Regions from separate parts of the Acidovorax sp. SRB_24 genome, predicted to be linked through region 1. Evidence: predicted binding sites of a transcription regulator. Region 1 holds the regulator's gene; the other holds the start of a gene.
The links. Region 1 encodes NrdR, which represses ribonucleotide reductase genes. Its sites were predicted from a motif close to CACNANATNTNGTG; they were not measured.
Positions count from the first base shown of each region.

Region 2: a site for NrdR is predicted at 4,067-4,080, ahead of B2J89_RS04610 (ribonucleoside-diphosphate reductase subunit alpha). Genes of this name have one in related genera too.

Region 1 covers NZ_MWOM01000001.1:73,777-88,965, reverse strand. The annotation lists gene B2J89_RS00360 (YihY family inner membrane protein) at 1-358, shown strand, start outside; gene B2J89_RS00355 (FAD-binding oxidoreductase) at 765-2,150, shown strand; gene B2J89_RS00350 (alpha/beta fold hydrolase) at 2,211-3,020, opposite strand; gene B2J89_RS00345 (O-acetylhomoserine aminocarboxypropyltransferase) at 3,020-4,321, opposite strand; gene B2J89_RS00340 (CBS domain-containing protein) at 4,423-4,878, shown strand; gene aroC (chorismate synthase) at 5,008-6,105, shown strand; gene nrdR (transcriptional regulator NrdR) at 6,296-6,742, opposite strand; gene glyA (serine hydroxymethyltransferase) at 6,843-8,087, opposite strand; ZMP/ZTP riboswitch at 8,122-8,280, opposite strand; gene B2J89_RS00320 (lytic transglycosylase domain-containing protein) at 8,333-9,196, opposite strand; gene B2J89_RS00315 (DUF748 domain-containing protein) at 9,919-13,632, shown strand; gene B2J89_RS00310 (DUF349 domain-containing protein) at 13,789-15,189, shown strand, end outside.
Region 2 covers NZ_MWOM01000008.1:84,775-99,963, reverse strand. The annotation lists gene B2J89_RS04625 (ATP-binding protein) at 1-1,701, shown strand, start outside; gene B2J89_RS04620 (sigma-54 dependent transcriptional regulator) at 1,716-3,197, shown strand; gene ampD (1,6-anhydro-N-acetylmuramyl-L-alanine amidase AmpD) at 3,172-3,789, shown strand; gene B2J89_RS04610 (ribonucleoside-diphosphate reductase subunit alpha) at 4,173-7,082, shown strand; gene B2J89_RS04605 (ribonucleotide-diphosphate reductase subunit beta) at 7,211-8,410, shown strand; gene B2J89_RS23190 (hypothetical protein) at 8,574-8,804, opposite strand; gene B2J89_RS04600 (histone) at 8,710-9,372, shown strand; gene B2J89_RS04595 (carbohydrate kinase family protein) at 9,430-10,329, opposite strand; gene B2J89_RS04590 (zinc-ribbon and DUF3426 domain-containing protein) at 10,360-11,598, opposite strand; gene prmA (50S ribosomal protein L11 methyltransferase) at 11,645-12,535, opposite strand; gene accC (acetyl-CoA carboxylase biotin carboxylase subunit) at 12,621-13,970, opposite strand; gene accB (acetyl-CoA carboxylase biotin carboxyl carrier protein) at 14,087-14,536, opposite strand; gene B2J89_RS04570 (TlpA disulfide reductase family protein) at 14,672-15,189, opposite strand, start outside.

The DNA of each region.
Region 1 (15,189 bases):
CTGGCAGTTCCAACTGGCGGTCGAGGTGTTGCAGGAATTGCAGCGCGCGCGCCGCCACATCGGCAAAGGCCTGCGCGCCAGCCAGCTCGCGCAACTGCTGCGCGTGGACGTGCTGCCACTGGCGCCGGTGCTCGATGCGCTGACGGCGCTCGATTGGGTGGGGCGAACCAGCGACCTGGAACAGAGCGCTGCCGATGATTCCGAACCGCGCTATGTGCTGCTGGCCGATCCCGAAAGAACCCTGCTGGAGCCCTTGCTGCAGCGTCTGCTGCTGCTTCGCGCCGACAGCCTGGAGCCGCTGTGGGGCAGCGCCGGGCTGGCGCAACTGCATCTGTCGGATGTGCTTCAAAAAGAATAGCTGCTGACGCTTATGGGCAAAGCGCTGGATGGTGATTGAGCCACCGATGCGCCGTGTCAGGGTGCTGCGTCACCGCACCTTGGCGTGGCAGGCCCATCGCGGCACTGCGGAGGGCATCCACTGCCGTTTCCAAGAGCCACTGAAGGCCCTGCAGGTGGCGTCTGAACACCGGGGGTTCGGACTTGCAGGCAGCGCCTTGGAAAATTGAAAGGATGGGCCTGTTGAGCAGGTTCAGGTAAGTCAAGGTAACTCTTTATTCCAAATGGCGGACGGCCTTGCAGGCGGGGCAGCGTGGTGCTAAATCGCACCAGCGGTGAATTTCTCACGCAAGTGATCAGGAGTGCCGGTCGGCCTTTCTCCATCCTTTGTGCAGAGGGCGAATTCCGCTGCAGCGAAGGAGAAAGCCATGAAAAATCTGCAACCCACGCAGGCCGAGGCGCTGAAAGGGGGGCTTCAGGGAGTGGTCATTCTTCCGAATGACCTGGCCTACGACACCGCACGCAAGGTCTGGAACGCGATGATCGACAAGCACCCTGCCGCCATCGTCTGCTGCGCCACCACCGCCGATGTGGTCCATGCGGTGAATTTTGCGCGAGAGCAGGGCCTTCCACTCGCGGTGCGCGGCGGCGGGCACAACATTGCCGGCAGCGCACTGTGCGACGACGGTATCGTCATCGATCTTTCGCAGATGAAGGCCGCACAGGTCGATGCCGCCGCCCGCCGCATCACCATTGAGGGCGGTGCCACGCTGGCCGATTTCGATGCCGCCACCCAGGCCCACGGGCTGGCAACGCCGCTCGGCATCAACTCCACCACCGGCGTCGCCGGTCTCACGCTGGGCGGTGGCTTTGGCTGGCTCAGCCGCAAATACGGCATGAGCGTCGACAACCTGGAATCGGCCGAAGTGGTGACGGCGGCGGGCGAGGTGCTGCGCGCCAGTGCCACCGAGCATCCGGACCTGTTCTGGGCGTTGCGCGGCGGCAGCGGCAATTTCGGCGTGGTGACCCGTTTCGAGTTCGGGCTGCATCCCGTGGGCCCGAACCTGCTGGCGGGTCTGATCGTCTTTCCGATGGCCGAGGCAAAGCGGGTGCTGCAGCAGTACCGCGAATTCATGGACAAGGCGCCCGACGAACTGGCGGTGTGGGTGGTTCTGCGCAAGGCACCGCCGCTGCCGTTTCTGCCCGAAAGCGTCCACGGCCAGGAGGTCATCGTGCTGGCGCTGCTCTACACCGGCGACCCGGCGCAGGGGAAAACGCTGGTCGAGCCGCTGTACCGCTGGGGCACGCCGGCCGGCACCCACGTCGACGTGATGCCCTACGTGGCCTGGCAGAAAGCCTTTGACCCGCTGCTCGCGCCCGGCGCACGCAACTACTGGAAGTCGCACAATTTTTCGGAACTCAAGGACGGATTGTTCGATGCCGTACTCGACGCCATCGCCACCTTGCCATCGCCCCAATGCGAGATATTCTTTGGCGCCATTGGCGGCGCCACCACCCGGCCGGCGCCCGATGCCGCAGCCTATGCCCACCGCGATGCCCGCTACGTCATGAACGTGCACGGCCGCTGGGACGACCGGGCCGATGACGCGCGCTGCATCGGCTGGGCGCGCGACTTCTTCAAGGCGTCGGCGCCCTTTGCCAGCGGCGGTGTCTATGTCAACTTCCTGACCGACGACGAGAGCGACCGGGTGAAGGCGGCCTACGGCCAGAACTACGAGCGGCTGGCGCAGATCAAGCGCCAATACGACCCCGCCAACCTGTTCAGCACCAACCAGAACATCCGGCCCGCCTGACCGCAATCAGCGCGGTTGCAGTCCGGCAAAACTGTTTTTTGGATTCAACGGGCGGCAGGCTCATGCGTTCAAGAAGTCCCGAATGGCCATCAGCGTGCCGTCGGGCGCCTCGGTCATCTGGTGGTGGCCCACGGGCAGGCTGACCACCTGCACGCTCTTTCCGGCCGCGCGCGCGGCGGCGATCAGGCCCTGTGCGGCCTTGGGCGTGGTCATCTGGTCCTGCGCGCCGAGCACGAACAGCACGGGGCAGGCGATCTGCGCGATGGCGGCCTCGCCGTTGGCGTAGCTGTCGCAGGCCATGAAGCCGCGGTGGAACAGGTTGACCTGCGGGTTGCTGCGCAGCACGCGCCGGCCCAGGGCCAGCCCCGCGCCATAGACCCAGGCGCCCGCGCCCGACGGCGGGGCGAGCGTGCTGCGCGAGAACACGTTGACCATGCGCAGCGCCTTCTCGGGCGCATTCAGCGCCGCGTCGATGAGGGCCGGCGACACCTTCATCGGGAAGGCCGTGCCCACCAGCACGAGGTGGCTCGCGCGCGCGCCCAGGCGGGCCGCCGCCTCGAGCGCGATCAGCGAGCCCCAGCTGTGGCCCACGAGCGCGGCTTTGGGCACGCCCACGGCATCGAGCAGGGCGGCGACGAAATCGGCCGCCGCCTCGACGCTGGCCGGCGCCTCGCCTGCGCTGCGGCAGTGGCCGGGCAGGTCGACGGCGAGCACGTTCCAGCCGTGGTGGGCGAGGTAGCGGCTTTGCAGCGCCCAGACGCTGTGGTCATTGAGCACGCCGTGGACCAGCACCGCGGTGGGCTGGGCCGGATTGAAATCCTTGCCGCCGGTGTAGCAGTAGGCGGTGTGGCCGTGGACGTCGACGTACATCACGCACCTGCCTTTTCTGCCGCCTTCAGCGCGCGTTTCAGGTCGTCGATCAGGTCATCCGCATCCTCGAGCCCGATCGACAGGCGGATCGTGCCCTGCGTGATGCCGGCCGCGGCCAGCGCCGCGTCGTCCATGCGCGAGTGCGTGGTGCTGGCCGGGTGGATCACCAGGCTGCGGCAGTCGCCGACGTTGGCCAGGTGGCTGAAGACCTTGAGCGCCTCGATGAACTTCTGGCCCTGCGCGCGCGAGCCGGCGATGTCAAAGCTGAACACCGAGCCGGCGCCGCGCGGCAGCAGCTTTTGTGCCAGCAGGTGGCTCGGGTGCGACTCCAACATCGGATGGCCCACGCGCGCAACGAACGGCTGGCCGGCCAGGAATTCGACCACCTGCTGCGTGTTGCGCATGTGGCGCTCCATGCGCAGCGGCAGCGTCTCGATGCCCTGCAGGATCAGCCAGGCCGTGTGCGGGCTCATGCAGGCGCCGAAGTCGCGCAGGCCTTCGCGGCGCGCGCGCAGCAGGAAGGCGCCGACGGTGCTTTCCTCGCTGAACACCATGCCATGAAAGCCGCCGTAGGGCGCGCTGAGTTCGGGGAATTTGCCCGACCGGTCCCAGTCGAAGCTGCCGCCGTCGACCACGACGCCGCCGACCACCGTGCCGTGGCCCGACAAAAATTTGGTGGCCGAGTGGTAGACCAGGTCGGCGCCGTGCTCGAACGGCTTCATCAGCCAGGGCGAGGTCAGCGTCGAATCGACCAGCAACGGCACGCCGGCTTCGTGCGCGAGGGCGCTGACGGTGGGGATGTCGAGCACGTCCAGGCCCGGGTTGCCCACCGTCTCGCCAAAGAACAGCTTGGTCTGGGGGCGCACGGCGGCGCGCCAACCGTCGATGTCGCCGGGCTGCACGAAGGTGGTGTCGATGCCGAAGCGGCGCAGCGTGTAGTGCAGCAGGTTCTGCGAGCCGCCATACAGCGCCGTGCTGGCGACGATGTGGCTGCCCGCGCCCATGAGCGTGGCGATCGACAGGTGCAGCGCAGCCTGGCCGCTGGCCACCGCGATCGCGCCCACGCCGCCTTCGAGCGCCGCCACGCGCTGCTCCAGCACCGCGGTCGTCGGGTTGCTGATGCGGCTGTAGACGTGGCCGGGGCGCTCCAGGTTGAACAGCGAGGCCGCGTGCTCGCTCGACTCGAAGACGAACGAGGTCGTCAGGTGGATCGGCGTGGCGCGCGCGCCGGTGGCGGGGTCGGGGGCGGCGCCTGCGTGCAGGGCCAGCGTGTCAAAACCAGGGTCGGCGTAGCCGGGCATGAATGTCTCCAAGGTGGGGCGGCGAACGAAAAGCCGTGGCATTGTGGGCTATATTTCCCAGGCACCAGAACAGCGCCACCGCAGCGGCCCCGGAGAACACCATGAAAGTCAGCGACATCCTTCGCGTCAAGGGAAACACCCTCTACACCGTCACGCCCGACGAGCCGCTGGCCCATGCCGTCGATGTCATGGCAGACAAGGACATCGGCTCGCTCGTGGTCATGGAGCACGGCGACCTCGTGGGCATGCTGAGCTTCCGCGAGGTGATCCAGGCCGTGGTGAAGAACGGCGGCAGCCTGGGCACGCGGCTGGTGCGCTCGGCCATGGACGACCACCCCCTGACCTGCACCACCGAGACCGACATGGACGAGGTGCGCCGCATGATGCTCGACCGCCACGCGCGCTACATGCCGGTCATGGACAAGAAGATGCTGATGGGCGTGATCAGCTTCTACGACGTCGCCAAGGCCGTGGTGGACAGCCAGAACTTCGAGAACAAGATGCTCAAGGCCTACATCCGCGACTGGCCGGCCGAGGGTCAGAACGCCTCCACCTGATCCGTGGTTTCGGTAAAAAAAGGGCTGCAGCGCTTGCCAGGCAAGCGTCTGCAGCTATTTTTTTGGGAGTGACCGGTCTGCAGCCGAGGCCGCTGCCGCGGCGCCGCCGCTCGGGGATAATCACGGCCCATGAGCGGCAACACCTTTGGCACCCTTTTCACCGTCACCAACTTTGGTGAATCCCACGGACCGGCCATTGGCTGCGTGATCGACGGCTGCCCGCCCGGCATGGCCTTGTGCGAGGCCGACATCCAGGCCGACCTCGACCGCCGCCGCCCCGGCACGAGCCGGCACGTCACGCAGCGCAATGAGCCCGACGCGGTCGAGATCCTCTCGGGCGTGTACGAAGGCCAGACCACCGGCACGCCGATCGCGCTGCTGATCCGCAACACCGACCAGCGCAGCAAGGACTACAGCAACATCGCCGAGAGCTTTCGCCCCGGCCATGCCGACTACACCTACTTCCACAAGTACGGCATCCGCGACCCGCGCGGCGGCGGGCGGTCGTCCGCGCGCCTGACGGCGCCCACGGTGGCGGCCGGCGCTGTGGCCAAGAAATGGCTGGCGGAAAAGTTCGGTACGCAGCTGCGGGCCTGCATGGTGCAGATCGGCGAGCGCGCGATCCCGTTTGAGGGCTGGGAGCATGTGCCGCACAACCCGTTCTTCGCCCCCACGGCCGACGTGGCGCACCTGGAGGAGTACATGGATGCGCTGCGCAAGGCCCGCGACTCGTGCGGCGCGCGCATCCGCGTGCAGGCCACGGGCGTGCCCGTCGGCCTGGGCGAGCCGGTGTTCGACAAGCTCGATGCCGACATCGCCTACGCCATGATGGGCCTCAACGCCGTCAAGGGGGTGGAGATCGGCGCCGGCTTTGCCAGCGTGGCGCAGCGCGGCACCGAGCACGGCGATTCGCTCACGCCCGGGGGCTTCCGCAACAACAACGCGGGCGGCATGCTCGGCGGCATCAGCACGGGGCAGGACATCGAGGTGCAGATCGCGATCAAGCCGACCAGCTCCATCATCAGCCCGCGCGAGTCTATCGACATCCATGGCCAGTCCGTGCAGGTCGTCACCAAGGGGCGCCACGACCCGTGCGTGGGCATCCGCGCCGCGCCGATTGCCGAGGCGCTGCTGGCGCTGGTGCTGATGGACCACGCGCTGCGCCACCGGGCGCAGTGTGGCGACGTGCACGCCACGCTCGCGCCGATCAAGGCCTCGCTGCTGTAGCGCGGCGCCCGGGGCAGGGCGCTATAAAAATAGAGCTGCTGGCGTAGGCTGCATCAGGGCCTGAGGGCAAAAATACCCAATTTTAGGCGGCTAGCCTGCAGGCGGTCCGCCGGTTCGGGAGTGCGCCTCGCCCATGGAGCGGCGTGCACGCAGCCGCTGGGACTTGCGCCCGGCCGCAGGCGCAGCGCCGTCAGCGCACCTCGTCCACGAGCGTCTTGAATTCGTCGATGTCTTCGAAGCTGCGGTAGACGCTGGCGTAGCGCACGTAGGCCACCTTGTCGAGCTTCTTGAGTTCGCGCATCACCAGCTCGCCAATGCGGCTGGACGGGACCTCGCGCTGGCCCAGGTTGAGCAGCTTTTCTTCGATCCGCTCGATGGCGGAGTCGATCTGCGCGGTGCTCACAGGGCGCTTGCGCAGCGCGATACTGAACGAGCCCAGCAGCTTGGTGCGCGTGTATTCGGTGCGGCGCCCGTCCTTCTTGACGACGACGGGAAAGTTGACCTCGGGCCGTTCATAGGTCGTGAAGCGCTTCTCGCAGGCCCCGCACTGGCGGCGCCTGCGGATGAAGTCGCCGTCCTCGGACACCCGGGTCTCGACGACCTGCGTTTCCTGGTGGCTGCAAAACGGGCACTTCATGTCGGCGCTCCGTACAGCGCCCGGCCGCTCCCGGCCCGCGTCCGCTCCCGCAGCGGGAAGCGGCGGTGCGCGGCGGGGGGCAGGGGCGCGCCAGGCATGCTCAGCGGTAGACCGGGAAGCGCGCGGTCAGCGCGTTGACCTTGGCGCGCACGGCGGCGATGTGGGCTTCGTCGCGCGGGTTGTCGAGTACGTCGGCCAGCAGGTTGGCGGTCAGGCGCGCTTCCTCGTCCTTGAAGCCGCGCGTCGTCATCGCGGGCGTGCCCACGCGGATACCGCTGGTAACCATCGGCTTTTCTGGGTCGTTGGGGATGGCGTTCTTGTTGATCGTCATGTGGGCGTTGCCCAGCACGGCCTCGGCTTCCTTGCCGGTAATGCCCTTGGCGCGCAGGTCCACGAGCATGACGTGGCTTTCGGTGCGGCCGCTGACGATGCGCAAGCCGCGCTCGGTCAGCGTCTCGGCCATGGTCTGCGCGTTCTTCAGCACCTGCTGCTGGTACTGCTTGAACTCGGGTTGCAGCGCTTCCTTGAAGGCCACCGCCTTGGCCGCGATCACGTGCATCAGCGGGCCGCCCTGCAGGCCCGGGAAGATGGCGCTGTTGATGGCCTTTTCGTGCTCGGCCTTCATCAGGATGATGCCGCCGCGCGGGCCGCGCAGGCTCTTGTGCGTGGTCGAGGTGACGACGTCGGCGTGCGGCACTGGGTTCGGGTAGATGCCGGCGGCGATCAGGCCCGCGTAGTGCGCCATGTCGACCATGAAGATCGCGCCCACGTCCTTGGCCACCTTGGCAAAGCGGGCGAAGTCGATGCGCAGGCTGTAGGCCGATGCGCCGGCGATGATCAGCTTGGGCTTGGACTCGTGCGCCTTGCGCTCCATCGCGTCGTAGTCGAGCTCTTCCTTGTCGTTCAGGCCGTAGCTGACGACGTTGAACCACTTGCCGCTCATGTTCAGCGCCATGCCGTGCGTGAGGTGGCCGCCCTCGGCAAGACTCATGCCCATGATGGTGTCGCCGGGCTTGAGGAACGCGAGGAACACGGCTTCGTTGGCCGAGGCGCCGCAGTGCGGCTGCACATTGGCGGCGTCGGCGCCGAAGATCTGCTTGACGCGGTCGATGGCCAGCTGTTCGGCCACGTCGACGTATTCGCAGCCGCCGTAGTAGCGGCGGCCCGGGTAGCCTTCGGCATATTTGTTGGTGAGCTGCGAGCCCTGGGCCCACATGACGGCAGGAGAGGCGTAGTTTTCGCTGGCGATCAGCTCGATGTGGTGCTCTTGGCGCTGGTTTTCGCCCTGGATGGCGGCAAAGAGTTCGGGGTCGGTGTGCTCGACAAGAATATTGCGTTGGTACATGGTGGCAGTCCTGTGAACTGGTGTCCCTTGAAACAAGGGCTGCCCAGGCGAACGGCTGAATCACTCCAGGCCGGAGCCCACAGCGGCACGCTCCCCAGTGGTTTGCCAGAGGCCAAAGCCTCTGCGGGTTCCACGTCAGCGGCGGCGCATCCCGAGCGGGGCGCCGCGCCTATCGCCAGTCGCGTGCCGTGCAAGTGTAGCTGACAGACAGCCCGCCGGTCGGCACGGGCGGACGATGGCCTTGCTCAGAATGCCGACAGCAAGGCTACTTTTTCGCCCGTGCCGGCGGGCGCATTCTCGGGGCGCAGGGCCGCAGGAGGGGCAGCCGGCGCCGACGGTGCCGGTGTCGCGCTGGTTGCCAGCATGCGCGGCGGTGCTGCGGGCACGGCGCGCCCACCGGCCACCTGGCGCAGTCGCGCGTGTTCCGCCAGCACCTTGGCCGCGTAACCACCGTCGCTGGGCAGGTTGGCCGCACCGACGTAGTAGCGCAGGCCGCCTTCGACGGAGCCGGCGCGGGCGATGCATTCGAGCAGGACCTTCACGCCGACGCGCAGGTTCGTCACGGGGTCGAACGCGGCCAGCTGGCCGCCCACGTCTTCGTATTTGTCGGTGTGGATGCGCGTCATGACCTGCATCAGGCCTTGCGCTCCGACGGAACTCTGGGCGAACGGGTTGAAGCTCGACTCCACGGCCATGACGGCCAGGATCAAGGTGGGGTCGAGCTTGGCGCGGCCGCCGGTCTCGTAGGCTTCGGCGACCAGCAGGCTCAGCGGCTCGGGCGCCACGCGGTATTTCTTGCTCAGCCAGTAGGCCACTTTGGCCTGCTCCTTGGGCAGATCCTGCGGGTTGGCTGCCAGCACCCGTTCGCTCGGCTCGGGTTCGGACTCGGTGAGCGCACTCAGCGCGATGGCTTGGCGCGACTGCAACCAGCCCATGAGCTGTTCCTCTCCGCTCTGGCGCAGGTCGGGGCGTGCGACCAAGGTGATGGCCAAGAAGGCCACAGCCAAGCCCAGGAGGGCGAAGCTGTTGTGGGTAATTTCAAGAAAACCTGCGATCACGTCGGCGGCAATAGTGCGCAAGCCAGAGACCATATTTCCTGACGCTGTCATAGCTTTCCTTTCTGCGGCAGGGCCCGGAGAGACGATGCACCACCGAAGTGAAGCGGAATCCGGAGACCTTGCCTGGATTGGTACGCCATCAGATTCGTGTTCGGCGCGCAGCACCTGAAACACAGAATTGACTTAGCCGGATTCGGCAGCGGTTGGGGTTTGTACTAGCCCGTTTCGGGGCTGGCGGATTCTAGGAGTTCATTTAATAGCCCGTCAACACTGTTAACTTCTATTTTTATACAAAAAAAGAATATAAAAACTGTGTTTAAATGCAGTTTTTTGACGGGATGGCGTGCAAATGCCGGGAGAGGGCGCAGAAATTGCACGGCGGCGCAGTACGGAAAATTCAATCGCTTTTTTCACACAATTGACATCAATATTTGAGCCATCTGGGCATTTTTGCTATCGTTGGTTTGCCTGCTTTTGCGGGTATTGCTGAACGAATGCAGACTCGCCCGCCGACCGCATGCAGTGCGAAGGCTGTGGTGGAGAAGCTTCCTAAGCACCCTCGGGGGCAATACCTTGTCCCCTTGCTGCCCGGACTTCCTCTCCGTGCCGCAAACCCGATGGCAAAGACCGTTGTGTCAGCCGTCAGGCCCGGTGGGCTGGCTCTGCGCCGGTTCGCCGGGCTTTCTTGTTTAGCGAAAGTGGGGCACGCACTGCGCGTCTTCTGGTCCAATCTGGCATCTTGACTCACCGGGTTATTCCTGAAGGCTGGCGGCATGAACTTTCTGCACATCACGAGCCACCGCTGGGTGCGGCGCCTGGGCTGGGCGCTGGGGTGCCTTGTGCTGGTTTGGGCCGTGGGGTGGCTGGCCGTGCCTTCATTGGTGCGCAGTCAAGCGCAGAAGCTGGCGTCCGACAAGCTGGGTCGCCCGGTCACGATAGGCCGGGTCGATTTCGTGCCCTGGACGCTGGAGTTGAGCGTGTACGACCTCGCGGTGGCCGCCACCGATGGCGGCTCGCCCCAGCTGCACATTCAGCGCATCTATATAGATGCAGAGCTGCAGTCCCTGCTGCGCTTGGCGCCCGTGGCGGACGCGGTGCAGATCGATGGCCTGACCGTTCGGCTCGCGCAGCGGGCGCCGGGCCGCTACGACATCGACGACATCGTGGCGCGGCTTCAGCAGCAGGCCGATCCGCAGGCCGCGCCACCCCAGTTTGCGCTCTACAACATCGCGGTGCATGGCGGTTCGGTAGACTTCCAGGACGAAACCGTGGGGCGCACGCATGTGTTGCGAGGCCTGGAGCTGCAAATCCCCTTCTTGAGCAACCTGGCATCGCAACGCGAAGTCAAGGTGTCCCCGCACCTGGCGTTCACGCTCAATGGCAGTGCATTCGACTCGCAGGCCGAGGCCACGCCGTTCAGCGAGAGCCAGAAAGCAGAGGCCACGATCCGCCTGTCGGGGCTCGATCTGGCCCCCTACCTTCCCTATCTGCCCGCCAGCCTGCCGCTGCGCCTGCAGGCTGGCGTGGTGGACGCCGACCTGCGCCTGTCTTTCGTCCATGCCCCGAGCGCGGTGGTCAAGCTGGGGGGCCGCCTGCAGGCACGCAAGGTCCGTGTGACCGACACGCTGCAGCACGAACTGCTGTCCTTCGATGCCTTGGCGGTGGATGTGACCGACCTGCAGCCGCTCGCACGCATCGCACGCATCGGCGCCGTGCAGCTCGATGCGCCGCGCCTGGCGGTGCGCAAGGACCGCGCCGGGAAGATCAACCTGGACTGGGGTGGAGCGCACGCTGCAAATCCGCCATCCGCGGTGGCCAGCGTCACCCCCGCGCAGGCCGACTCCGGGGCTGGCGCTGCTGGCTGGCAATTGGCCGTGGCGCGCCTGGCCGTGCGGGGTGCGCAGGTGGATTGGCAGGACGACAGCCTGCCTGCACCGGCCAAGGTCGCGTTGCGGGGGCTGGAGCTGGATGTGTCGTCCGTGGCGCTGCCCTGGTCCAAGCCACTGCGGTTTTCTGGCCAGACGCAGGTGGCGGAAGGCGGCGCCGGGCCAACGGATGCGCGCGTGGTGTTCGAAGGCGAGGCGACAGATCGGCAGGCCAAGGTGGCAGCCTCGGTGCGTGCGCTGCCGCTCGCTTTGGCGGCGCCTTATCTGGGCCAGTGGATGGCGCCGCGCCTGCAGGGTGCGCTCGATGCGGACTTGGGCGTGGCCTGGAATGGCCCGGCGGTGGTCGCGCATGTGGCCCGGCTGACGCTCGACGGCGTGGCGCTTGCCTGTGCGCCGCGTTCCAGTTGTGCCGCTGGCGGCCCGCTGCCTGCGGGCATGGCGATGCGCGCAAAGGATTCGCTGGCCGAATTCCCACGGCTCCAGATCGCCGATGCCCAGGTGGACGTGGCACGGCGCACGGTGCGCGTGGGCCAGCTCGCGCTGACGCAACCGCGTCTGCGGCTGGAGCGCGGTGCCGACCACCGCTGGATGTTCGAGCACTGGCAGGCGGCGCACCCGGCCGCCCAGGGCGCGCGCCACCCGCAGACAGCTGCGGTGCAGGGCGCGCCGTGGAGTGTGCAACTGGCCGATGTGTCGGTGGACGGCGGTGCGCTGGCGTTTCGCGATGCAGCGCAGGCCACGCCCGTGGCGTTCCAGCTGTCTTCGCTGCAGATGCGGCTGAAGGACTTTGCCCCGCTGGCGCAGTCCGCACCGCCGTCGGCGCTGCGCCTGTCGGCGCGCTTGGGCGCGGGGCGCGCCGATCCGGGCCGTGTGGAGTACGAGGGTACGCTCGGTCTGGCTCCGCTGACCGCGCAGGGCAGGGTGCTGGCCACCCATGTGCCGCTGCATGCGTTCGAGCCCTATTTCGCCGAATCGCTCAATGTGGCCATCCGCCGTGCGGACGGCAGCTTCAAGGGGCAGGTGCACTATGCCCAGTCTGGCGCCGGCCCGCGCATCACCGTCCGGGGCGATGCCGCGCTCGACGAGGTGCGCGTTCGCATGGCGCAGGCGGCGGCGGCGACCGAGGCCAGAGCGAGCACGGCGCGCGGCCTGGGGGCAGGCGATGACGAGCTGTTGAATTGGAAGTCGCTGAGCGTGCGCGGCCTGCAGGTGGCGCTGGTGCCGGGGCGGCCGACCACGGTGGACGTCCGCGAGACCGCGCTGAGCGACTTCTTCGCCCGCGTCATCGTGCAGGAAAACGGACGCTTGAACCTGCAGGAGCTGGTGAAGAAGCCGAGCTCGGCCGAGTCTGCCCGCGGCGCTGCGGCCGCTGCACCCGACGGCCGGGGCGCGGAGCCGGTGGTTCGCATCGGCCCGCTCAAGCTCACGGGCGGCCAGGTCCATTTCGTGGACCATTTCATCAAGCCCAACTATTCGGCCGATCTCAGCGACCTCAGCGGCCAGCTCAGTGCGTTTTCTTCCGTCAAGCCTAGCGGCACCAGCGCTCCCGCGATGGCCGATCTGGAGTTGCGTGGTCGCGCCGAGGGCACGGCGTCCCTGGAAATCGTAGGCAAGCTCAACCCTCTGGTCGACCCCTTGGCGCTGGACATTCAGGGCCACATGCGCGATCTGGAGCTGCCGCCGCTGTCGCCCTACACCATCAAGTATGCGGGCCATGGGATCGAGCGCGGCAAGCTCAGCATGGATGTCGCTTACCAGGTCCTGCCCAACGGCCAGCTCACGGCCAGCAACAAGCTGGTGCTCAACCAGCTCACCTTTGGCGAACCCGTCGAAGGCGCGCCGGCCAGCCTGCCGGTGCGGCTGGCCGTGGCGCTGCTGGCCGACCGCAATGGGGTGATCGACCTGGACCTGCCGATCAGTGGCTCACTCAACGACCCGGCGTTCCGCCTCGGGCCGGTGATCTTCAAGGCCATCGGCAACCTGATTCTGAAGGCGGTGACGGCGCCGTTCTCGCTGCTCGCCCATGCCCTGGGCGGGGGCGGGGGCGAGTCGCCGAGCGCGGTCGCCTTCGCGCCGGGCAGCGCGCACCTCGACGACAGTGCGCGCCAGGCGCTCGACAAGGTGGCGCGCGCGCTGACCGACCGGCCGTCTCTGACCATGACCGTGGTGGGCGAGGCCAGTGCAGAGATGGAGCGCGATGCCTGGAAACGCGAGCGCCTGCAGCAGGCCCTGCTGGCTCAAAAGCGCCGCGCCGCGCAGCGCACGGGCCAGGCGGCAGAGACGGTGGCGGCCGTGGAGCCGCAGGAGTACCCGGCCCTGCTCAAGGAGCTGTACCGCCGCGCCGACATGCGCAAGCCGCGCAACCTGGTCGGCATGGCCAAAGACCTGCCGCAGGCCGAGATGGAGGCCATGCTTCTGGACAGCATGGCCGTGCCCGACGACGCCATGCGCGAACTGGCGCTGGCGCGCGGCGTGGCCGTGCGTGACTACCTGGCCTCGCGCCAGTTGCCGCTTGATCGCCTGTTCCTGGGCGCCGCCAAGACGCTGCCCCCGACACCCCAGTGGACGCCCCGTGCGGAGCTCACTCTGGCCCTGCATTGACGTGGGGAAGAGGCACAGATCAAATACCAGCGAAAATAGCCGTTTGGCCTACCATCCAGACGCTGAATCTCCGTAGCGATGGTGGCCGCGCCCGGGGCTGTTCCCGCGCGTCCGTTCCCGACTGAATCCATGTTTCCTTTTCTCTCCCGCAACACAATGTCCGACGCACCCGAAACCCATCCGGCCCCCGCCAAAACTCCCGAAGCGCACCCGCTCGACGCGCTGACCGGTGGCGCCTTTTCGGCCGCCACGTCGGGTGAGCGCGCCTCGCGCATCCGCGAATGGCTCACCACGCAGCCCGCGCCTGAGCAGTTGCAGGAAGTGTTCAAGGAGCTCAGCGGCCGCGACAAGGGCGCGGCCCGCGCGGTGCGCGAGCGCATCGACGAATTGCGCCGCGCCAAGAACCAGGAAGCCATCGCGGCCGAATGGGCCGACAAGGCCCAGGCACTGCTGGCCGCCTCCAAGCTCAACATTGCCGACGCCCTGGCCTGGCAGCGCGATGCGGCCAAAGCCGGCGCACCGCTGTCGCGCGAGCCGCTGTCGCTGCTCAAGGTGCAGCTGGCCGACCGCGTCAAGGTGATCGAAGACCTCCAGCACCGCGTGCAGGTGCAGCGCGAGGCCGCCGTGCTGCTGGCCCAGCGCATCGAAGTGCTGTCGACCAAGTCCTGGCGCGATGCGCAGGCAGCGCTGGAGGTGCTGCGCGCCGACGTGCAGCACTGGCAAGACCAGGCCGAGGCCCTCTCGGGCGATCCCAGCTGGGCCAGCGTGGAAGCGCGCTTTCCGCCGCTGCTCGATGCGTCGCGCACGCAGCTGCTCGTGGTCTGGGATGCCTTCCAGCCCGCCGTGGCCCAGGCCGTGGCGGCGGCAGAAGACGCCCAGGCCGCGCTGCCGCCCGTGCCCGTGTGGGCCGATGAACTGCGCATCGCCCGCGGCGTGCCTGTCGAAGCGCCCGCTGCGGTCGAACGCCCGGCCCGTGCGCCCAAACCCAAGGCCGACCCGGCCGTGGTTGCCAAGGCCGGGCAAGCCGTGCGCGACGCGCTGGCCAAGCTGGAGCAGGAAACGGCCGAAGGCCATGGCAAGGCCAGCGTGGGCGCGGCGGCGGCGCTGCGCGGCGTGCTCAAGGAGCATGGCCGGCACATCGACGCAGCGCTCGAACAACAGGTGCATGCCGCGCTGGTGGCGGCCGGTGAGCTCGAAGGCTGGCAGCGCTGGAGCGCGGACCAGGTGCGCGAGGAGTTGGTGGCCAAGGCCGAGGCCCTGCTCAAGCGCCCTGAGGGCCAGTCGCTTGGCGGGCGCAAGATGCAGGAAACGCTGCGCCAGCTGCGCGAGCAATGGAAGCAGGCCGACCAGGGCGGTACGCCCAACCATGGCCTGTGGAAGAAATTCGATGAAGCCTGTAATGCCGCGCACAAGGTCGTGGAAGCCTGGCTCGACAAGGTGCGCACCGACGCCGCCGAGCACAAGGCGCAGCGCATGGCACTGATCGACGAGGTCAAGGCCTGGGCCGAGACCCCGGCCGCCTCGGGCGACTGGAAGGCCGTCAACCGGGCCCTGCAC
Region 2 (15,189 bases), on a different contig from region 1:
CCGCCGCTGGCCTGGCCGCGCGCCACTGCGGGGGCGCCAGAGACCGCCTTCCAGCGCCTGTGGCTTGGCTTCCTGACCGGCCGCGTCATGGTGGCGCTGGCTCTGCTTCTGTTGCAGGCGCTGGGCCAGACGTTCAACCAGGCGGCCGAGCCACTGGTGCTGGCCGTCTGCCTGGCCTATCTGAGCGCCACGCTCGCCGTGCGCCTGCTCGCGCACCATGCGCCCCCCTCACCGCAGGCCGGTGCGCACTGGCTGTCCTCGATCGGCGTGGACCTCGCGGCGGTGTGCGCGCTGCAGCTGCTGCACACCGGGGGCATGAACTACACGCCGCTGCTGGGCCTGCCCATCCTGATGGCGGCCGTGCTGGGCACGCTGACGCTGGCACTGGGCACCACGGCGGCTGCCACGCTGCTGCTGTTGGCCTGGGCCTGGTGGCTGGGTGACCATGGCGGCGGCGATGCCGCGCAGCGCTACCTGCAGGCGGCCCTGACCGGCACCGGCTATTTCATCGTCGCCTTTCTCGTGCACCAGCTGTCCGTGCGCCTCGTGCGCGCGCAGCAGGCGGCCCAGCACAGCCAGCTGGCCGCGCGCGTGCAAAGCCAGGTGAGCGCCCTGGTCATCCAACACCTGGCCGATGGCGTGCTGGTGGTCGACGCGGAGCACACGGTGCGCATTGCCAACCCGGCGGGCCTGCACCTGCTGGGCGATCCGGCGGCAGTGGCTCCGTTCACGCTCGCGCGCGACGCGCTCTGGCGCCCCCTGCTCGAGCTGGCGCGCCGCAGTTTTCTCCAGGAGGCACCGCAAGTCGCCGACGTCACCTTGCTCGCGCCGGGCCAAAGCCCCATCGGCCTGCATGTGCGCACCTGGCTGACGGCACCGCGCGAGGCCGCGGGCGAAGCGGCCGGTGAGCGCTTGTGCGTGATGTTCCTGCACGATCTGCGCGAGCTGGAGGCGCGGCTGCGCACCGAAAAACTCGCCGCCATGGGGCGCATGTCGGCCGCGGTGGCCCACGAGATCCGCAACCCGCTGGCCGCCATCGTCCAGGCCAACGCCTTGCTCGACGAAGACCTGCACGATCCCGCACACAAGCGCCTGGCGAACATGGTGCAGCAGAACGCCGACCGGCTGGCCCGCATTGCCGAGGAAATCCTCGACATTGCGCGCGTGCAGCACCAGATCGGCCACAGCCCGCCGAGCGTGCTCGCACTGGACGCGGTGGTGGCCGGTATCTGGCGCGAGTGGCGCGAGCACGAGCCGGTGCGCCGCCATGGCTCGGTGACTTTGGGCGCAGACCAGGCCCACGTCGAATTCGATGCCGAACACCTGCGTCGGGTGCTGTTCAACCTGCTGGACAACGCACTGCGCTTCATGGGCCACGAAGCAGACTCGCTGCAGCTGCACACACTCGTCAGCCCCCTGGGCCACGCCAGCGTGCAGGTCTGGAGCGACGGCGAACCGATGGACCGGTCGGTGGAGCGCCACCTGTTCGAGCCCTTCTTTTCGTCCGCCAGCCGCTCCAGCGGCCTGGGCCTGTACATCTGCCGGGAGCTGTGCGAGCGCCACGGCGCCTCGATCGGCTACCAGCGCCTGGCGCGGCATACGCAGCGCGGCGACGTGGGCGGCAACGCTTTCACGGTGCACTTCCGCAAGGCAGGCCGCCTGCAGAAAGCGACCTCCCTGTTTGACACAATCGTGGTTTGACTGCCCGCACCGCCATGCACGCACCTGCTGCCTCCATCCTGGTCGTTGACGACGAGCCCGACCTGCGCACGCTGTACGAACTGACGTTGCTGCGCGAAGGCTACCGTGTGGAAACCGCCGCGACGCTGGGCGAAGCACGCGACCAGCTGCAGGCGCAGCGTTTTGATGTGGTCATCAGCGACATGCGCCTGCCTGACGGGTTTGGCATGGAGCTGCTGCAGGAGCTGCGCACGGCGCAGCGGCGTGAACGCTGCGTGGTCATGACCGCCTATGGCTCGGCCGAAAACGCCGTCGAGGCACTGCGCTCGGGCGCTTTCGACTACCTGACCAAACCGGTCGACCTCAAGCAGTTCCGCTCGGTCGTGGCCTCGGCCGTGCAGGGCACGGACGGTGTGCCTGCGCCGCGCAGCGGCACCCGCACGCCGCCAGCGCGCCCCGCGGCAGCGGGCGACTTCGGCGACAGCGACAGCACCGCGCTCGACCGGCTGGTGGGCGATTCCGAGCCGATGCGCAACGTCAAGCAGCGCGTGGCCAAGGTGGCGCGCAGCATGGCCCCGGTGCTCGTGCGTGGCGAGTCGGGCACGGGCAAGGAGCTGGTGGCGCAAGCCCTGCACGCCAGCAGCCACCGCGCCGCCGGGCCCATGGTGGCCGTCAACTGCGGCGCCATCCCCGAAAACCTGCTCGAAGCCGAGTTCTTCGGTGCGCGCAAGGGCTCGTACACCGGCGCGGTGCAAGACCGCCAGGGCTACTTTCAGGCGGCCCAGGGCGGCACGCTGTTCCTCGATGAAATCGGCGACCTGCCACTGGCCATGCAATCCAAGCTGCTGCGCGCCATCCAGGAGCGCGGCGTGCGCCCGCTGGGATCGACCCAGGAAGAGGCGGTGGACGTGCGCATCGTCAGCGCCACGCACCGCGACCTGGCGGGCGACGTGCAGGCAGGCCGTTTCCGGCAAGACCTGTACTACCGGCTGAACGTCATCGAAATCACCATCCCGCCGCTGCGCGAGCGCCGCGAGGACCTGCCTGCGCTATGCCGGGCCCTCTTGGCCCGCATCGCACAGGAGTCGGGCGTGGCCTCTCCGCCCCTCAGCGATGCAGCCCTGGCCGCCATTGCCCGCCACCCCCTCAAGGGCAACGTGCGCGAGCTGGAGAACCTGCTGCACCGCGCCGTGGCGTTGAGCGACGGCGACAGCCTGCATGTGGAAGAAAGCGCCCCCGGCATGCAGCCCGACCTGCCTCCCCGCCAGCAGACCCTGCCCGCCCCTGGCACCGCGGCGCCCAACGCCGGCGACCTGCCCAGCGACCTGCAGGCCTGGCTGGACCAGCAAGAGCGCGACATTCTGGTGCGCGCCCTGCGCGAAGCCGGGTTCAACCGCACGGCCACCGCAGCGCGGCTGGGCATCAGCCTGCGGCAGATCCGCTACCGGATCGCCCGCCTGAACATCGCTGCGCCGCACGACCCCGAGCCCCATGCCGACGCCGACGCCGAAAGCTGAAGCGCACAGCGCCGCACCCGACACCGCCTCGCCCTGGTCGGGCGGCTGGCACAGCGGCGCCGTGCACCTGCCCTCGCCCAACTTCGGACCACGCCCCGCGGGCGCGGTCACAGACCTCGTGGTGGTGCACTCGATCAGCCTGCCCCCGGGCGCATACGGCGGCACAGCGGTGCAGGAGCTGTTCACCAACGCCCTCGACTGGGATGCGCACCCTTACTACCAGAGCATTCGCGGCCTGCAGGTCTCGGCCCATTTCTTTGTGCGGCGCGATGGCACGGTCTGGCAGTTCGTCGACTGCGACCAGCGCGCCTGGCATGCCGGGGCATCGTGGTACCGGGGCCGCCCGCAGTGCAATGACGACTCGATCGGCATCGAGCTGGAAGGACTGGAAGGCGGAACTTTCGAGCCTGCGCAGTACGCCGCCCTGGCCAGGCTGTGCACCGACCTGGCAAAGCGCTACCCCCTGGCCCACGTGGCCGGCCACGAGCACATCGCCCCCGATCGCAAGGCAGATCCGGGCTGCGGCTTTGACTGGGTGCGGCTGCAAAAAATACTGGGTTGGGATGCCAGCCGCTTCCCGCCCATCCCCTAGAATGGCGCCCCTTCCCGCGGAATTTTTCAGTCTCTGTGCGGGCAAGGGTTTTCGATAGGCACTGCGTCCACAGACCCGCACCGCCAGGCACCACGCCGCTCCCGACGCCAAAGTGGCCGCCGGAGCGCGCCGACAGACCTTCCTGCCCCCACAAGCTCCGCCAGCCGGGGCTGTGCGCCGTCCGAAGACGGACGCCAGGCGGCTTTGCCATGACCCCATGCACCACGAAAGCCCGGGGCGCTATACACTACCGGTAGTGTATTGAAGCCACCCCACACACCACCTATAGTGTGATCGGGGTGTGCACCCGGCACATTACGTTTTGCGCGGCGCAGACCCATCCGCCGCGCCACTTCACCCTGCCAGCCCAACGAGAGGACGCCATGCAAGCTGCTACGAACCATTTCCCCCTGCCCCCTGCGGACGCTGCTGTGGCCGCTCCAGCCTCTGCTGCTGCGCCGGGCGCCGGCGCCACGCTGCCCCACTACCAGATCCTGCGCCGCAACGGCGCCGTCGTGCATTTCGAGCCTCCAAAGATCGCCATCGCCATGATGAAGGCTTTCCTGGCGGTGCACGGCTCCCAGGGTGCAGCGTCTGCCAGCGTGCGCGAAGTGGTCGATCACCTGACGCAGAACGTCGTGCGCGCACTCATGCGCTCGCGCCCGGGCGGCGGCACCTTCCACATCGAGGACGTGCAGGACCAGGTGGAGCTGGGCCTGATGCGCGGGGGCCACCACGAGGTGGCGCGCGCCTATGTGCTCTACCGCGAAAGCCATGCGCAAGACCGCGCGCGCCAGCAGGTGCAGGCAGCGCCGGCCACGCCGGTGCTGAACGTGGTCGATGGCGACCGCCGCTACGCGCTCGACCTGCCGCGCCTGCGCTCGCTGATCGAAGACGCCTGCTCGGGCCTGGGCGCCGACGTGAAGGCCGAACCCATCGTCACCGAGACCATGCGCAACCTGTACGACGGCGTGCCCGTCGACGAGGTGTACAAGGCATCCATCCTGGCGGCGCGCACGCTGATTGAAAAAGACCCGGACTACACCTACGCCACGGCCCGCCTGCTGCTGCACACCATCGCCAAGGAAGTCCTGGGCAAGGACGTGACCCAAGCCGAACTGGCCACCGAGTACGCCAGCTACTTCCCGGCCTTCATCCAGAAGGGTGTGGACGCCGAGCTGCTCGACCCCCAGCTGCTGACCTACGACCTGCCGCGCCTGGCCGCTGCCCTGCAGCCTTCGCGCGACCTGCAATTCGACTACCTGGGCCTGCAGACCCTGTTCGATCGCTATTTCCTGCATGTGCAGAAGTCCCGCATCGAATTGCCACAGGCCTTCTTCATGCGCGTGGCCATGGGCCTGGCGCTGAAGGAATCGGACCGCGAGGCACGCGCCATCGAGTTCTACGAGGTGCTGTCCTCGTTCGACTTCATGTCCAGCACGCCCACGCTGTTCAACAGCGGCACGCTGCGCTCGCAGCTGTCGTCTTGCTATCTGACCACGGTGCCCGACGATCTGGATGGCATCTATGAGTCGATCAAGGAAAACGCCCTGCTGTCGAAGTTTGCCGGTGGCCTGGGCAACGACTGGACGCGCGTGCGCGCCCTGGGCTCGCACATCAAGGGCACCAATGGCGAATCGCAAGGCGTGGTGCCTTTCCTCAAGGTGGTCAACGACACCGCCGTGGCGGTGAACCAGGGCGGCAAGCGCAAGGGCGCGGTCTGCACCTACCTCGAAACCTGGCACCTCGACATCGAAGAGTTCCTGGAGCTGCGCAAGAACACCGGCGACGACCGCCGCCGCACGCACGACATGAACACGGCCAACTGGATCCCCGACCTGTTCATGCGCCGCGTCATGGAAAAGGGCTCGTGGACGCTGTTCTCGCCCAACAACGTGCCCGACCTGCACGACCTCTTCGGCGCCGATTTTGAGAAGGCCTACGTGGCCTATGAAGCCAAGGCCGCTCGCGGGGAGATCAAGCCGGCACGCACCATCCAGGCCACCGACCTGTGGCGCAAGATGTTGACCATGCTGTTCGAGACCGGCCACCCCTGGATCACGTTCAAGGACGCCTGCAACGTGCGCTCGCCCCAGCAGCACGCCGGCGTGGTGCACTCCAGCAACCTGTGCACCGAGATCACGCTCAACACCAGCGACACCGAAACGGCCGTCTGCAACCTCGGCTCCGTCAACCTGCTGCAGCACCTCAAGGATGGCGCCATCGACCACGCCAAGCTGCAAAAGACCATCAAGACGGCGATGCGCATGCTCGACAACGTGATCGACATCAACTACTACGCCGTGCAAAAAGCCAAGGACTCGAACCTGCGCCACCGCCCGGTGGGCCTGGGCCTGATGGGCTTCCAGGACAGCCTGTACGAACTGCGCATCCCCTACGCATCGCAGCAGGCCGTCGAGTTTGCCGACACATCGATGGAAGCCATCTGCTACTACGCCTACTGGGCCTCGTCGGAACTGGCACGTGAACGCGGCCAGTACCAGACCTACCAGGGCTCGCTGTGGAGCCAGGGCATCCTGCCTTACGACACCATCGACATGCTCCAAAAAGCGCGTGGCGGCTACGTCGAAGTGGACCGGTCGTCCACGCTGGACTGGGAAGCGCTGCGCAAGAAGATCGCCCAGGACGGAATGCGCAACTCCAACTGCACGGCCATTGCACCCACGGCCACCATCTCCAACATCGTGGGCGTGGACGCATCGATCGAGCCCTGCTTTGGCAACCTGTCGGTCAAGTCTAACCTCTCGGGGGAGTTCACCATCATCAACGGCTACCTGGTGCGCGACCTGAAGCGCCTCGGTCTGTGGGACGACGTGATGGTCATGGACCTCAAGCATTTCGACGGATCCCTGCGCCCCATCGACCGTGTGCCGCACAACATCAAGTCGCTCTATGCGACCGCATTTGAAGTCGAGACCACCTGGCTGGTGGAGGCTGCGGCACGGCGCCAGAAGTGGATCGACCAGGCCCAGTCGCTGAACATCTACATGGCGGGCGCATCGGGCAAAAAGCTCGACGAGACCTACAAGCTGGCATGGCTGCGCGGCCTCAAGACCACCTACTACCTGCGCACCACCAGCGCCACCCAGGCCGAGAAGTCCACGGTGCAAAGCGGTCGGCTCAACGCCGTGTCGTCGGGCAGCGAAGCCGCTGGCAACGCCGGCGCACTCGAAGCCGCAGCCGCCACAGCACAAGCGCACATGGGCGCGGCGCCAGCGACCGATGTGAAGTTCTGCGCCATCGACGACCCGACCTGCGAAGCCTGCCAATAAATCCACGTGCGAAGCCGCGAAAAAGCTCGGCTTCGCATGTGCTACCAAGCAACAAAACAGCGCCGCGCCATGCACCAACGCTTTGCATTTCGCGGCGCTGCTTTCATAATCCGAGCACTGGAAAATCTATGCTGACCTGGGACGAAGAAGTCACTCCCTCATTGCCAACACAACTGGACAGCGGTCTCCCCACAAACCGCCTGGTGGATCAACCGCCCGCGCCATTCCAGACATCCACCTTGCAAACCATCCCGGCCACAGCGCCCGCCGCCATTGCGCCAGCAGCTCCCGCATCTGTAGCGCCGCAAAGCCGCCGCGTGAACGCCGCCGACAAGCGCATCATCAATGGCCAGACCGACGTCAACCAGCTGGTGCCTTTCAAATACAAATGGGCCTGGGAAAAATACCTGGCCACCTGCGCCAACCACTGGATGCCGCAAGAGGTGAACATGACGCGCGACATCGCGTTGTGGAAAGACCCCAACGGCCTGACCGAAGACGAGCGCCGCATCATCAAGCGCAACCTCGGTTTTTTCGTGACCGCCGACTCGCTGGCCGCCAACAACATCGTGCTGGGCACCTACCGCCACATCACCGCGCCCGAGTGCCGACAGTTCCTGCTGCGCCAGGCCTTTGAAGAGGCCATCCACACCCACGCCTACCAGTACATCGTCGAGTCGCTGGGCCTGGACGAGGGCGAGATCTTCAACGCCTACAACGAAGTGCAGTCGATCCGCGACAAGGACGAATTCCTGATCCCGTTCATCGAGGCCATCAGCGATCCGCACTTCCACACCGGCACGCATGAAAACGACCAGACCCTGCTCAAGTCGCTGATCGTTTTCGCCTGCCTCATGGAAGGCCTGTTCTTCTATGTCGGCTTCACGCAGATCCTCGCGCTGGGCCGGCAGAACAAGATGACGGGCGCCGCCGAGCAGTACCAGTACATCCTGCGCGACGAGTCCATGCACTGCAACTTCGGCATCGACCTGATCAACCAGCTCAAGCTCGAAAATCCGCACCTCTGGACCGCCGAGTTCAAGGACGAGATCAAGGCCTTGTTCATGAAGGCCGTGGAGCTGGAATACCGATACGCGGAAGACACCATGCCCCGCGGCGTGCTGGGCATGAACGCCTCGATGTTCAAGGGCTACCTGCGCTACATCGCCAACCGCCGAGCCACGCAGATTGGCCTGGAAACCCTCTTCCCCAACGAAGAAAACCCGTTCCCCTGGATGAGCGAGATGATCGACCTGAAGAAGGAACGCAACTTCTTCGAAACCCGCGTCATCGAGTACCAGACGGGCGGCGCCCTGTCCTGGGACTGAGTGCAGCGCACCGCATACCGCCCATGGCTTTCCTTTTTACGCCCCGCACCCGCCACAGCACTCCGTGCTGGCGCGCGCGGCGTCCCCGTGTTCATGGCGATGGACGCTTGCTCCATCGCCATGGATCGCTTCGTGCCCACAGCAGGCAGGAAGTGCTCTTTGCTCATTGACCGAAGGAGAACATGATGGCAACTGCAAAAAAACCGGCCGCCAAGAAGGCCGCACCCGCAAAGAAAACCGCATCCGCCACCAAGGCCACGGCATCCGCCACCAAGACTGCAGCCGCCAAGTCCGCCGCAGTGAAAACGGCCACGCCGTCAGCCAAGACAGCCGCGAAAAAGACGGCTCCAGCCAAGAGCGCAACCCCCGCCAAGAAGGCAGCGGCTCCGGCCAAGGCTGCACCTGCCAAGAAGGCCGCTGCGGCCCAAAAGTCCGTGGCCGCCAAGAAGTCAGCACCGGCGAAAAAGGCGACAAGCCCTGCGAAGAAGGCTGCGGCTCCTGCCAAGAAGGCTGCGGCTCCTGCGAAGAAGACTGCGGCTCCTGCCAAAAAGGCCGCGGCTCCTGCCAAAAAGGCCGCGGCTCCTGCCAAGAAGGCCGCTGCGCCGGCGAAAAAGACCGCCACCGCGAAGAAGGCTGCAGCGCCCGGTAAGGCAGCACCCGCTGCCAAGAAGGCCCCGGCCGCCAAGAAAGCTGCAGTGCCTGCCAAGAAGGCTGCTCCCGCCAAGAAAGTGACGGCAGCCAAGGCCGCGGCCCCGGCCAAAAAGGCAGCAGCCACCTCCTCCGCCGCGCCGGCCAAGAAGGCTGCAGCAGCGCCGAAGGCAGCAGCAGCGCAGGCGAAGCCTGCGATGAAAAAGGCGGTCGCAGCCAAGAAGCCGGCCAAGACCCCCGTCGCCGCTCCTGCGGCGCAGACCACGCTCAACCCCCAGGCAGCATGGCCCTTCCCTACGGGTACCAAACCCTGAGAGAGCGCGCTCCACGCAAAAACCCGGTGTTCTGGCACCGGGGTTTTTTGTGCCTGCTCACCACATCGCAGCGTTTAACACATAGTTTTGGGGACCGCGCCGGGCAATCTTGAGTGCGCCCAGGCGGTTGCCCAGCGCGGCACAGCGCGCCAAGGGCCAGCCTTGCTCCAGGCCAAACAGCAGCGCTCCCCGCCACGCATCGCCGCAGCCCGTGGGGTCGACGACGCGCTCGGGCACCGCCGCGGTGACATGCTCCTTTTCGCCATCGATCCACACGTCGCACCCCTCGCCTCCCAATGTGACGACCAGACCGCGGATCTTGCGCGAAATGTCCGCCAAGCTCCAGCCGGTGCGCTCGCACAGCATCTTGCCTTCGTAGTCGTTCACCGTCACCCAGCTGGCCTGCTCGACAAACCACGTCAGCTCCTCGGCATTGAACATGGGCAGGCCCTGGCCCGGGTCGAACACGAACGGGATGCCCGCGGCCACGAACTGCGCCGCATGTTGCAGCATGGCATCGCGCCCGTCGGGCGCGATGATGCCCAGGCGCACGCCGGTCAGGCCGGCATCGATGCGGTTGGCGTGGGCCTGCATCATCGCGCCGGGATGGAACGCGGTGATTTGGTTGTTGTCGCGGTCGGTCATGATCATCGCCTGCGCGGTATAGGTGTCTTCCACCTGCCGCACATGGGCTGTGCTGATGCCCAGGGATTGCAGGCGCTCCAGGTATTCCGCACCATCGCTGCCCAGCGCCGCCATCGGCAAGGGCTCTCCGCCCAGCAACTTGAGGCTGTAGGCAATGTTGCCCGCACAGCCGCCAAAGTCCCGCCGCAGCGACGGCACCAGAAACGACACGTTCAGGATGTGCAGCTGATCGGGCAGGATCTGCTCGGCAAAGCGCCCCTCGAAGGTCATGATGGTGTCAAACGCCAGGGAACCGCAAATCAGGACTGCCATATCAAAAGTTCTTTTCAGGCCAAAGCCGTTTCAGGGATAAAAAGCCAGCACCCGGTAGCCGGCGATGCGCGCATTGCCCAGGGCCACATGCACCTGCAGACTCGCACTCCAGTCGCCCAGGGCGAGCAATATGGGCGGCGCGCCCAAGTCCTGGGGCAGCAGCACCCGCCGCAGCACTGGCTGGTCTTGTGCATCGGTGAGCGTCAGCTCCACGGCCGGCATGGCGAGCACCAGATGGGAACGGTTCTTGAGCGCCAGCGAAAACTGGTAGCTTTCGCCGCGCAGTCTGTTGAAGGACGAGCTGTCGACCACCACGGACGCTATCTGCCGATGCGCCTCGACGCGGCACCGCAGTGGTGCGCACAAGCCCTGCAGGAACGGACGCCACTGGGGCCGGGCCGCAGCGATGGCATCGCGCTGCTGCACCACCACCTGCAGCACCAGCGCGCACAGCAGGGCCACGCCCGCCAGGCCCAGTGCCACACGCACAGCGGGCCGGCGCCAGAAGGCCTTGCGGCGCGCCATGCGCACAAAGGATGGCTCGGCGCTCGCGCTCGCGCCCTCGGTGGGCATGGGTTCGGCTGCGCCGGGCACCTCATCGCCAGCGGCCAGCGGTTCGTCCTCCGGCGCGTGCAGGGCCTGTGGCGCATCGTGCAGGGCCGCCGGCTCCCGGAGCGAGTCCAGCCGCGTCTCCGCTTCCGGCAGCCCATCCCCAAGGCCTCCGACCTCTGGCTCTCGCTCTAAGACGGGTTCGGCATCGCCCCGCAGCGATGGGATATCGGGCTCCTCCAGCGGCGCCGTCGGAAGTTCGTACCCTGCCGGTGGCAAGGGCTCCGGTGCGCACTCCGCGCTGTCCTCCGGTCGCATGTCCCCTGCCCCGGCTGCCGGGAGAGGCAAGGCGCTGGCCGGCGCCGGCGGCATGGTCCACGCAAACGGGGTGGCCCATGCCGCCGGCGCATTCCCTCCCGGGGGTACAGCGGCAGCGGCAGGAGCGGCCGCGAAAGCAGGCACCTCGGGCCCAGGCCCCCGTGCAGAACCCCACACGCGTGGCGGCTCGACGGAGGGCGCCGCGGGCTGCGGCGGCGGTGGCTGGCGGTCCAGTGGCACATCGGGCATCAGTGCCGGGGCAGGCACCGGCTGCAGATGCTCAGACGCATCGAACACCTGCTGGCAATGCCCACAGCGCACCCACCCGTCGGAAATGCGGAGCTGGTCCGCGACGACCTTGAAAAGGGTCGCGCAGGACGGACAACGGGTGATCTGGCTCATCGGCTGGGGATTGTAGGGGGCCGCGGTGCACGCCCCTCGCTGCGCATCAGCGCGAAGCCACCATGAGGATCCAGCCGTCCTCGCTGTCTGCCACGGAGAGCGCGAGCCAAGGGGCATAGGCATCTTGGAGTTCCTGTGCCTGTCGCTCCAGAATGCCGGCCAGCACCAGACTGCCGCCCGGTGCGACATGGGCACACAGCAGCGGCGCCAACACCTTGAGCGGTGTCGCCAGGATGTTGGCCAGCACGGTCTGGTAGGTGCCGGAGGCCTGGTCCGGCAGGCCCGCACGCAACTGGACGCCATTGGCCTGTGCGTTGTAGGCGGTGGACTCGACGGCCGCAGGATCGATATCGACGGCATCGATGTCGGTGGCGCCAAACTTGGCAGCGCCAATGGCCAAAATGCCCGAGCCGCAGCCGTAGTCAAGCACGCGGCCCAGTCCTGGCGTCGCCACCCCCTGGCGCGCGATCCAACGCAGGCACATGCGTGTCGTCGGGTGCGTCCCGGTCCCAAACGCCAGTCCCGGGTCCAACCGGATCGTGCGTGTGGCCTGCGCGGGCGGCTCATGCCAGGTTGGCACAATCCAGAAATCGGGCGTGATGTCCACGGGCGCGAACTGCGACTGCGTCAGCCGCACCCAGTCCTGGTCGGGCACCGCCGCCACGCCCAGCGCATGGCAGCCGGCAAAAAAATCCTGCGCCACCAACAATGCCAGCGCCTCGCGCGCCGCCGCCTCCTGCGCGAACAGGGCCACCACGCGGCTGCGCTGCCATCCATCCTTGGGCGGCGGCATGCCGGGCTCGCCAAACAGCGCTTGCTCGGCGTCGGTCTGCGCATCGGCATCTTCCACTGAAACGCTCAGGGCATCGAGGGCGTCGAGCGCCTCGCTCACCGTTTCGACCCGGTCTTCCGGGCACATCAGGCTCAATTCATACATGGCATCGCGCCTCCTCTGCGGCAAAGAAAAAGCGGACCCGCACCGCTGAAGAGGGCGTGGGTCCGCGGGCAAGAGCTGGCGGAAATCAGCGCTGGCGCTGCGACAGCCACTCTTCCAGGTAGTGGATGTTGGTGCCACCGGCCATGAACTTGGCGTCCACCATCAGCTCGCGGTGCAGCGGCACGTTGGTGTTGATGCCTTCGATCACGGTCTCGGACAGCGCGGTGCGCATGCGCGCAAGGGCCTGCTCGCGCGTGTCGCCGTGCACGATGAGCTTACCGATCATGGAGTCGTAGTTCGGCGGCACGTAGTAGTTCGTGTAGACATGCGAGTCCACGCGCACACCGGGCCCGCCGGGCGCGTGCCAGGCGGTGATGCGCCCTGGCGAAGGAATGAACTTGTAGGGGTCTTCGGCGTTGATGCGGCACTCGATGGCATGGCCGCGCACCTCGATCTGGCGCTGCGTGAAAGGCAGCTTCTCACCAGCGGCCACCATGATCTGCGTGCGCACCACGTCCACGCCCGTGATCCACTCGGTCACCGGGTGCTCGACCTGCACGCGCGTGTTCATCTCGATGAAATAGAACTCGCCGTTCTCGTAGAGGAACTCGAAGGTGCCCGCACCGCGGTAGCCGATCTTCTTGCAGGCCGTGACGCAGCGCTCGCCGATGCGCTCGATGAGCTTGCGCGGAATGCCGGGCGCCGGCGCTTCCTCGATCACCTTCTGGTGGCGCCGCTGCATGGAGCAGTCGCGCTCGCCGAGGTAGACCGCGTTGCGGTGCTTGTCGGCCAGGATCTGGATTTCAATGTGGCGCGGGTTCTGCAGGAATTTTTCCATGTAGACCGCCGGATTGCCAAACGCGGCACCGGCCTCGGCCTTGGTCATCTGCACGGCATTGACCAGGGCGGCCTCGGTGTGCACCACGCGCATACCACGGCCGCCACCGCCGCCGGCCGCCTTGATGATGACCGGGTAGCCCACGGCTTTGGCGATGCGGCGGATCTGCACCGGATCGTCTGGCAGTTCGCCGTCCGACCCCGGCACGCAGGGCACGCCCGCGCGGATCATGGCCTGCTTGGCCGACACCTTGTCGCCCATCATGCGGATGTTTTCGGGCGTGGGGCCGATAAACTGGAAGCCGCTCTTTTCCACCCGCTCGGCAAAGTCCGCGTTCTCGCTCAAGAAGCCGTATCCAGGGTGGATGGCCTCGGCATCGGTCACCTCGGCGGCCGAGATGATGGCCGGCATGTTGAGGTACGACAGCGGCGACGGCGCAGGACCGATGCACACGGCTTCTTCAGCCAGCTTGATGTATTTGGCATCGCGGTCCGCCTCGGAATAGACCATCACCGCCTTGATTCCCAGTTCATGGCAGGCGCGCTGGATCCGCAGGGCGATTTCGCCGCGGTTGGCAACAAGTATCTTTTTAAACATGGGCTGTCCCGCGGCTCATCGCCCGCACGCTGGCACGTGCCAGTGCAATCTGCTTCGCCTTGCCTGCGGCAAGAACACCGCGGTTCGCAACAAGAATCTTCGTGAACATACCGTGCTTACTCGATCACAAACAGCGGCTGGCCGTATTCGACGGCTTGGCCGTTTTCGCCGAGGATGCGCGTGATGGTGCCCGACTTGTCGGCCTCGATCTCGTTGAGGATCTTCATCGCCTCGATGATGCAGATGGTCTCGCCTTCCTTGACCACACTGCCCACTTCCACGAACGATTTAGCGCCTGGGCTCGACGCACGGTAGAACGTGCCCACCATGGGCGACTTGACCACATGGCCTGTGGGCGCAGCGGCCGCGGGGGCGGGCAATTCGGCGACTGGCGCGGCGGCGGGCGCGGAAGCTGGTGCCACCACAGGTGCGGGCACATACTGCTGCACCACCGTGCCGCCGCTCTTGACAATGCGCACCTTGCCCTCTGCCTCGGTGATTTCGAGTTCGGACACATTCGACTCGGATACGAGGTCAATGAGGGTTTTGAGTTTTCGCAAATCCATGGGGACTCCAACGGCTAAAAATCTGAACAGGGCGCGAATTTACTCCAAATTCGCCCTATTACAGCCTTCTCAACACATTTTTGATTAAAAGAGGCGATTGCCCAATCGCATTCGGACTCGGCAGATGGCACAGCCTCAACGCACGGCAGCCCACTGCTTCAGGTCTTGCGGCGTTACCTGGCCCATTTTACGGTGCAGCACCTGCCCGCCAGCGCTGAACACGACGGTGAATGGCAGGCCGCCCGTCAGGTTGCCCAGCGCGCGCGACAGGTCGGTGCCGCCCAGGCCCGCCATTCCTACCGGAAAATCGAGCGGCAAGCGGCCCAGAAACGTGCGCACCGCCGAAGGCTGGTCCACGGCCAGCCCGAGCACCTGCCAGCCGCGGACGGCGTTGTCCCGGAAAAATGCGTTCAGCATCGGCAGCTCGGCAATGCACGGCGGGCACCAGGTGGCCCAGAAGTTCAGCAGCAAAGGCTTGCCGCGGAACGACTGCATAGCCAGTGCTGCACCATCGGGGGTGGTGAAAGCCTCGCCCCACAGCGCCTGCTGCGCACCGGGGTCGACCGCATGGGGCTGGAATTTCCACCACGCCCCACCGGCGCCCCCCAGGCCTGCGGCGGCGGCCACACCGGCATACAGCAGCCGGCGACGCC